DNA from 4 places in the Schinkia azotoformans genome. Region 3 is predicted to be linked to each of the others. Evidence: riboswitches for the same ligand, from Rfam matches in the RefSeq annotation. Region 3 holds a riboswitch; each other region holds the start of a gene.
The links. Region 3 has a riboswitch for thiamine pyrophosphate ahead of thiC (phosphomethylpyrimidine synthase ThiC). Riboswitches for the same ligand answer to the same signal wherever they lie in the genome.

Region 1 (2,206 bases), on a different contig from region 3:
TCAAAAAGAACAGCTGCAAGAAAAGGCAACCTTGCTTAGTGAGCAATTAGAGATGGATATTATCATTGTTACAATCAATGATGATGAAGGAAAATCATCAAGACAATTTGCAGATGATTTCTACAAGGAACATGGTTTTGGATTTGCGGGAACGTCTGACGGTATTTTGTATCTTCTTAATATGGATAGCCGTGAAGTTTATATTTTTACAAGAGACCGAATCGTGGATTATTTTCCAGATGCGACAATTGAAGCAACGCTTGATGAGTTTTATCCATATTTGGGTGAAGGAAAATATAGTGAAAGTGCGGATGTTTTTTTAGATGAAGTGGAAAAAGTAATGCATGAGGGACTACCTATTAGTGCGGGAAACGGGCCATCAACAAGCCAAATTCCTAGCACAACGGTTGAAACTGTTCATACAACAAGTGATTCGGAGTTGATAAAAGAACTCACCCTTTATTTACTTATATCCATTGGGCTAGGTGCTGTTACAGTTGGTATTATGGCTATGAATAATCGTGGCCGCTCAACAGTCAATGCAAGAACATATTTAGAAAATAACTCCTTTGTTGTTACGAATACGGAAGATCAATACGTTCGTACAATGGTGACCCAACAAAAAATACAAAGGAATACAGGCAGCGGTGGAAGTTCGGGATCCTCTTTTGGTTCTGGTGGCGGTCGATCCGGTGGTGGCGGAAGGAAGTTTTAACGGCAGATAGTGAGAATCGATCTGAGTGAATGGTTTCTGAAACTAGGGCCGTTCGATGACGGATAATTTGCTTTTATCCGCACCAAATGGAGTTCAAGCCTCGTTTGATGCAAGATAATTTGAAATTATCTGCATGAAAGCGAAAAATGATTTCCAAGAATCGAGTTAGGTGTGAAAAATGGGAAACAATGTGAATAAATGATAAGTGATTCCTATAAATTGCTATTTCTCGTAAACTATGCCTATACTAATATATAGAAATCAAATAATTAATAATTCGACTAGGGGAGCATGAAAATGCTGAGAGAGATATGATCGACCCTTTGAACCTGATCTAGGTAACACTAGCGTAGGGAAGTGGAACTGGAACTGGCATTTTATGTGGACTATTATGTCTGTTTACCTAACCCATCTCTATTAAACTAGTGATGGGTTTTTGTATTTTATCGCTCCCAATGTTAAAGAGGTGAGAACATTCCATCAAATATTTTAGTAATGTTATATCGGAAACTGTCTTAAATAGAAAGGGGATAATATTTTGACGAACTTATTTACGGATCGATTATGGAACCGAATAGAGCCGATTTGGAAGTCATATTTGGAGCATCCTTTTGTGAAAGGGCTTGGAGAGGGCTGGTTAGAGAAGGATAAATTCAAGCATTATATGAAGCAGGACTATGTTTACTTAATTGAATATTGTCGACTTTTTGCTTTGGGAAGTGCTAAAGCACAGGACTTAAAAACGATGACTATATTCGCGAAACTTCTTCATGGCACGTTGGATATGGAAATGGAACTTCATCGTCAATATGCCGCTCGATTCGGAATTTCTCATGATGAGCTGGAAGCAACGGAGGCAGGCGCTACAACAACAGCTTATACAAGCTACATGCTAAACATAGCACAACTTGGAGGAATTGAAAATGTAGTCGCATCTGTCCTTGCATGCGCTTGGAGTTATAGCTTTATCGGTAAAGAACTAGCATCATGGCCGGGAGCAATCGATCATGAATTCTATGGTGAATGGGTAAAAATGTATTCATCCGATGAATTTACTGAATTAGCTGAGGATTGTATGAATCTGATAAACGAAATGGCGGAGGGAAAACCAGAACGAGAATTAGCTAAACTGGAGGAGATTGTAGTTAAAACAAGCTACTTCGAATATATGTTTTGGGATATGGCGGAGAAACAAGAGGAATGGCCCGTTAAACTATATACACAAAGCAGGCTTATAAAACCGATGTGAAATGGGAATAATAGGGAACATAGTAAGAATACTACAGATTGTCTAGGGTTAATCATTGAAAGAAGCGCCTAGGTACGTTATGCTTAGTATAGAAATAAGAATTTTTAAGAAAAAATAGAATAGTTATAATGCAGTAAAAAAGAGGATGCACCAATATAATTCCTTATCGTGCATCCTCTTTAGCTTATGGTCAACAGATGTTTAATAGGAGGATTATTATAATGAATACTAAAATTAGAAAA
Region 2 (2,206 bases), on a different contig from region 3:
TTTTTGCCAACTTTATTTTTTCAGAGCCCTTTTTGGCATGGGTCCCCTTTTCTCTGAATTGAAAAAAAGTAATACCTCCTTCAATCGCTTCCTGTAGTACAATTTCAGGATCCTTCAAACAATTATTGCTCCCCATCACAAAATAAAGCTGAAGCTTTTTTCTTAGCTCTTCTTCGGAATATCTCATTTACATAATGCTCCCCTTTTATTATAGGCCCAATGATTCGTTGGACCGTGGCCTGTGCCGATTCGCAAATCATCTTCAATGGCAGCTTGAATAAAGTGTTTAGCAACTGATATCGAATCCACGATGTTTTTCCCTTTCGCTAATTCAGCCGTAATCGCTGCAGAAAACGTACATCCCGTTCCATGAGTATTCTTTGTAGCAATTCTCTTGCTTTCAAATTGGAAAAAGCGGTTTCCATCATATAAGAGATCAATCATTTGATCGGTTTCTTCGTGTCCGCCTTTAATCATTACATTTTTTGCACCTAGATTATAAATAAGTTTGGCAGCTTCTTTTCGTTCACTAAGATTTGTAATTTTAATGCCAGATATCACCTCTGCTTCAGGGATATTAGGAGTTATAACTGTTGCTATTGGCAATAAATAATCTTTTAGGGCTTCGATTGCTTCCGCTTGTAATAATGGTGATCCTCCTTTTGCAATCATCACCGGGTCTATTACAAGATTAGACCATTGATATTGCGTGATTTTTTCCGCGACAACCTTAATAATTTCACTGTTAAAAAGCATGCCTGTCTTTACTGCATCTGGTGTTAAGTCTGTACCGATTGAATCAATTTGCTTTGCAATACCTTCAACACTTAGCGGATATACCCCTTGTACACCAGTTGTATTTTGTGCTGTAATTGCCGTAATAGCCGTCATTCCATATACACCAAGTTCTTGAAACGTTTTTACATCTGCCTGGATTCCCGCTCCCCCACCGGAATCTGAGCCAGCAATAGTAAGTGCCTTGAAAACTTTCATTAGATACTCACTCCATTTCTTTTTATACAACACAAAAAGCCAACCAAAATAGGTTGGCCTTCTGTTTTAAAACAGAATTAGTCGCATTCCCTACGTTGGTACTAACCAAATCAGGTTCAAGGGTTAGACAATCGTCCTCTCAGCCATACGGCACCCCTAGCTAATCTTTCAGTATTTATATGAATCTTAATTTAGTATATCAATACTTTTTATCTTTGTTAAGTTACTAATTACACAAAAGTTTCATAATTAAGAAAACATTAACCAAGGCTTATAAATTATAATTAATTTAAACTTTTCATACAGGAGATTAATGAATGAAAACATTTACACTTACTTTTAATGATTTTACTTGCTATAGGTACCTCCGCAATGGGATCAGCGATTTTATTAAAGACATGGTCGCGGATGATTCTACTCTTGTTGAGGTCGTCCTAAATGAAGCGGTTAATAATGCTATTAAGCATGGAAGAAATAAAAAAGTGCTGGTACGGGTTAAAATTCAAAAAAATGGATTCCTAGTTATTAGGGTAAAAGATAGAGGCAAAGGCTTTGCAGTAGATGAAACTATTCAAAAGGTAAATGAAACTAATATGATGAAAGATATAAATTATACAACTTTAAAAGAATCAGGCAGAGGCTTATTTATTATGCAGCAGGTAATGGATAAAGTCATTTATAATAAGAAGGGAAATGATGTGTTGCTGGTGAAAAATATACAACGCAGAAAACAAATTCAATAGGTGATAAAAATGCGGATTCAGGATTTGAGTTTGAAAGTAAAGCTTGGTTCAATTTTTACAATTGCCTTACTTTTAAACTTTTTTGGATTTTATGTAATGATTAATTTTCTGGATGAACATAAACATGATAGTCATCTAATTAATCTAGCGGGTTCCCAAAGAATGTTAACGATACAAATGGTTAACGAGGCTTACCATGTGGCAGAAAGCAATCCCATCTATTACACTCAACTTCGTGTAACAGCCAAAAAGTTTGAGAAAAATCAAGAGGATCTTATTTTCGGTAATAATAGCTCCGGTATCCATGGAATAAAGGCGCCAAATATTACAGCCCACCTTGTAGAGGTATTACATGAATGGCAGCCTTTTTCACAGAAATTGGACAGGCTTATTAAGTCAGATGATCCATCTGAAAAGAGACAAATAGCGGCTGAAATACAACAAGATAGCTTCTTGTTACTAAGAAAAGT
Region 3 (2,206 bases):
TTTTCTTTAATCAAATGCATTGGCACATGACCTGGACCTTCAACCATCACTTGAACATCATGCTTCCATGCTATTTTTGTGAGTTCCCCTAATGTCTCTAACTCAGCAAATTGGGCCTCATCATTTGCATCGGCAATTGATCCAGGACGTAGACCATCACCTAATGAAAAGGCAACATCATACGTTTTCATAATTTCACAGATTTCTTCAAAATGGGTATATAAGAAGTTTTCTTGGTGATGGTATAAGCACCACTGGGCCATAATGGAACCACCGCGGGAAACAATACCTGTTACACGGTTCGCAGTTAGCGGGATGTAACGTAAAAGCACGCCTGCATGAATAGTAAAATAATCGACACCCTGTTCTGCTTGCTCAATTAATGTATCGCGATAAATTTCCCAAGTAAGATCTTCTGCAATTCCATTCACTTTTTCTAAAGCCTGATAAATCGGTACAGTACCAACAGGTACAGCAGAATTGCGAATAATCCATTCTCTTGTCGTATGAATATTTTTACCTGTTGAAAGGTCCATAATAGTGTCTGCTCCCCATCGTGTTGCCCATGTCATTTTTTCAACCTCTTCTTCAATGGAGGACGTTACAGCTGAGTTTCCCATATTCGCATTAATTTTCACATGAAAATTTCGCCCGATGATCATCGGCTCTATTTCCGGATGGTTTATATTAGACGGTATAATGGCCCGACCTTTTGCCACCTCATCACGAATAAATTCTGGTTTCATATTTTCTCTGATTGCGATAAATTCCATTTCTAGTGTGATTATTCCTTTTCTGGCATAATGAAGCTGTGTAACACTTTTTCCTTTTTTCGCACGCAGCGGTTTACGTTTTAATCCTGGGAATACGGCCTGATTAGCCCTCGGATCATTTTTAACTTGAAAACCGTTATCTTCAGGCTTTATTTTTCGTCCTTCGTATTCCTCCACATCGCCCCGTTCTTGAATCCATGGACTCCTTAGCACTGGAAGGCCTTTAGATAAATCAACAGTATAATCAGGGTCAGTATAAGGACCACTTGTATCATACACTCTTACCGGTGAATTTTCTTGTTTACCAAATGTGCCGGTTGTCGAGCTTAATTCGATTTCACGCATAGGCACTTTAAGATCCGGCCTTGATCCAGTCACATAAACCTTTTTACTTCCTGGAAAGCTTGACATAATGGAAATACTTTTTTCATTTAATGAGGATGTTGACATGGTTTAAATCTCTCCCTTTTTATCAAATGCGCCTTGGCGTATTTGTGCCCGGATTTTTTCGAGCTTGCTCGAAAAACTACCTCTGAAAATCCGTGGCATCCGCCGGAGGCTTTAACTTTATTCAGATAGAATTTGAACCCCCACTGAATTTAGTACTAGTTTGCATTCATCTCAGCATCTGTGTTAGTGAGGGATTCTACTGAATAAAGTTAATAAATGGCGGACGAGATCTAGAGCAAAACAGGTAGATGGTTAACACCAAAGGAGAAAACACAGAAAAAGCCGGATCCAATCAATGAAAGGATGGACCCGGCTTTATATGTATTAAAGGCATATAAAAAGAAGAAGTTAACTTCCCTACGCTGGTATGATCCAGATCAGGTCCAAAGGGTCAAGAAACTTCAACGCGGTTTCTTTCTCAGCCCAAGCTCATTGGACTCCCCTAGTTATTGCTATTAAATTTGAATTTAGTATACATGAATTTTCAAAAAAGGGAAAGGGATTTTTCAGAATTTTTTTATTTTGAAAAAATGAACACTGTTTTATTCTGTCCATCCCACTCAACTTCAGCTCCAAGTGATTCACTTACAAAACGAAGCGGTACCATTGTGTTGCCGTGAATTAACCTAGGTGCTACTGGAAGTGTTATAGATTTTCCGTTAATCGTTGCTTTATTGTTATTTAAAACAAGCGACATAGACGTGCTTCCTTTACTAGCAGTTATGGTTTGATTTTCCGGATGCCACTTAACTTCAGCACCAAGCTTTTCAAAAATTACTCTCATCGGAACGAGTGTTGCCCCGTTCATAACAGTTGGTGGTTGTTTAAAAGCTTGCCATTCCCCATCAATCAGGACATTTATTTTTCCTAAATCAGGGATTAATGAATCGAACTCGATTTCTTCCCCAAAATATTCTTTGCGCAATTTCGCTATTGTTTCTAATGATTGCTCGCGCTGCTTTAAAATCCCGTTCACTGTTTCA
Region 4 (2,206 bases), on a different contig from region 3:
GGGCCTAATAACACGGCTGACAATACATTTATAAAATGCTGCATTGGAAAAACCTTGGCAAAGCCAAGTGGAATGAAGAATAAGTGACTTGTCAAAGTTCCTACAGCAACAAGCATCGCTGTCATTGTCATTTTCATTGTTTTTGCCATAGACACTCCTCCTTTGTTTTTGTTACCTTATAATCTTTCAAATTGGCTGTTTTGTTCAATTTGCGTCGGGCTTATAAGTGCTAGTTGATTAATAAATTCTATTTGAAAGCTACCTGGCCCAACCTCGGCTGTTTTGGCGGCGGCAATTTCTGCCGCAATTCCATATGTAGTAAGTGCAGCTACTGCTGCTTGGAGCGAGACACCTCCCACAGACGCAAATGCACCTATAACTGCAGATAACAAACAGCCAGTTCCAGTCACCTTTGTTAATAATGGATGACCATTACGAACTAAGAATGTAGTTGCCCCATCTGTAATGGTATCTTCTTTTCCAGTAACAATTACAGTTGCCTGAAGTTTTTGTGCTGCAAACCTAGCTAAATCAATAATATTCCCACCGCTTTTACCTGTTTCAACACCTCTGATCTCCCATGCTTGCCCTATTAGATTAGCAATCTCTGCTGCATTCCCTCTTATGAAGTTAACTTTAACCTCACGGAGTAGTTGTTGTGCCGACTCCGTTCTGAATTGAGTAGCACCAACTCCAACAGGATCCACCACAACCGGGATTCCCTTTTCATTGGCCGCTTTACCGGAATTGATCATTGCTTTTAGATGCTCTCTGTTTAACGTTCCCATATTTAATACAAGAGCATTGGCCGCTTTAGTCATTTCCGCAACTTCTTCCGGAGCAGATGCCATGACTGGTTTGGCACCGAGCGCTAATAAACCATTTGCTGTAAAATTAGCTACCACTATATTTGTGATGTTATGTATAAGAGGCTTATTTTCTCTGATTTTGTTTATTAATTTGCTTGATATCTCTTTGTTCATTTTTATTCTCCGTTATTTATTATCTGTTATCGCTTAAAGTTATAGTTTTTTCGAATTAAAGATCAAATAGGAACTTTGATTCCCAGTTTGACTTTCAAGTTCAGCTTTCGGGAATCAAACTAGCCTATGATAACCGATCAATATAAAAAGCCAGATCCTCAAAACAGAACCTGGCTTCAATAACAATAAGAAAAGTATGTAAACCATCTACTTTCCTACGCCGGTATAATCCGGATCAGGTCCAAAGGGTTGAAAACGAAAATTTTTCTCTCAGCCCAGCATCCGGGCACCCCTAGTAGTTTTCCAATATTTCATATTAATCATATAACTTCAATAGCAAATTGTAAAGTAACTTCAATCATTAATTAAAGAAAATAGCCCTGAATTCCACACACAAGAATCCGGGCTGTTTTTGTAAAATAAAAATCACACCATAATCTTACAAATATCATTCGTAAATTCAACTGGGTCGTTAATTGGCAGACCTTCGATTAAAAGTGCTTGATTATACAATAGATTTGTGTATAATGCTACTTTCTCTTTATCACTGGCGAAGGCATCTTGTAACGACTTAAAGACGTCGTGGTTTACGTTGATTTCTAATACCTTGTCAGCCTTTACATTCTCGTTACCTGGCATCATGCTTAATATTTTTTCCATTTCGATCGTTACTTCACCATCTGTGGATAGGCAAACCGGATGTGATTTTAGACGCTTTGAGATTCGAACATCCTTAACTTTACCAGCTAAAATTTCCTTCATATAGCTAAAAAGCTCTTTGTTTTCTATCTGTTCTGCAGCTTTATCTTCCTGATTTTCCTCAGCTTCAATCCCTAAATCTCCGCTTGAAACAGATTTAAATTCTTTTTCTTTATACGTCATCAGCATCTTAATCGCAAACTCATCGATTTCATCGGTGAAATAGAGAATTTCATAGCCTTTTTCCGCCACCAGTTCTGTTTGTGGCATTTTATCAATTCTTTCAACAGAATCACCGGAAGCGTAGTAAATATATTTTTGGTCCTCAGGCATTCTTGATACATATTCATCTAATGTAACAAGCTTCTTCTCTTTTGAAGAGTAGAATAGCAATAAATCTTGTAATACATCTTTATGTGTTCCAAAATCGCTATAAACTCCATATTTTAATTGTCTGCCAAAGGAATCGAAGAAGTTCTCATATTTCTCACGATCATTTTTCAATAAACTTTGCAGTTCGCTCT

Region 1: another riboswitch for thiamine pyrophosphate. It lies ahead of tenA (thiaminase II); the one in region 3 lies ahead of thiC (phosphomethylpyrimidine synthase ThiC).
Region 2: another riboswitch for thiamine pyrophosphate. It lies ahead of thiD (bifunctional hydroxymethylpyrimidine kinase/phosphomethylpyrimidine kinase); the one in region 3 lies ahead of thiC (phosphomethylpyrimidine synthase ThiC).
Region 4: another riboswitch for thiamine pyrophosphate. It lies ahead of thiM (hydroxyethylthiazole kinase); the one in region 3 lies ahead of thiC (phosphomethylpyrimidine synthase ThiC).

The regions. Positions count from the first base shown of each region.
Region 1 covers NZ_JARSMD010000025.1:70,081-72,286, forward strand. Annotated here, with positions in the region: gene P9E47_RS15405 (TPM domain-containing protein) at 1-715, shown strand, start outside; TPP riboswitch at 989-1,088, shown strand; gene tenA (thiaminase II) at 1,254-1,964, shown strand; gene P9E47_RS15415 (hypothetical protein) at 2,186-2,206, shown strand, end outside.
Region 2 covers NZ_JARSMD010000019.1:127,370-129,575, reverse strand. Annotated here, with positions in the region: gene thiE (thiamine phosphate synthase) at 1-187, opposite strand, end outside; gene thiD (bifunctional hydroxymethylpyrimidine kinase/phosphomethylpyrimidine kinase) at 184-993, opposite strand; TPP riboswitch at 1,063-1,161, opposite strand; gene P9E47_RS11465 (ATP-binding protein) at 1,311-1,736, shown strand; gene P9E47_RS11460 (SpoIIE family protein phosphatase) at 1,746-2,206, shown strand, end outside.
Region 3 covers NZ_JARSMD010000058.1:232-2,437, forward strand. Annotated here, with positions in the region: partial or broken gene thiC (phosphomethylpyrimidine synthase ThiC) at 1-1,223, opposite strand, end outside; TPP riboswitch at 1,561-1,677, opposite strand; gene P9E47_RS22680 (copper amine oxidase N-terminal domain-containing protein) at 1,741-2,206, opposite strand, start outside.
Region 4 covers NZ_JARSMD010000021.1:56,242-58,447, forward strand. Annotated here, with positions in the region: gene thiW (energy coupling factor transporter S component ThiW) at 1-149, opposite strand, end outside; gene thiM (hydroxyethylthiazole kinase) at 177-983, opposite strand; TPP riboswitch at 1,179-1,287, opposite strand; gene htpG (molecular chaperone HtpG) at 1,410-2,206, opposite strand, start outside.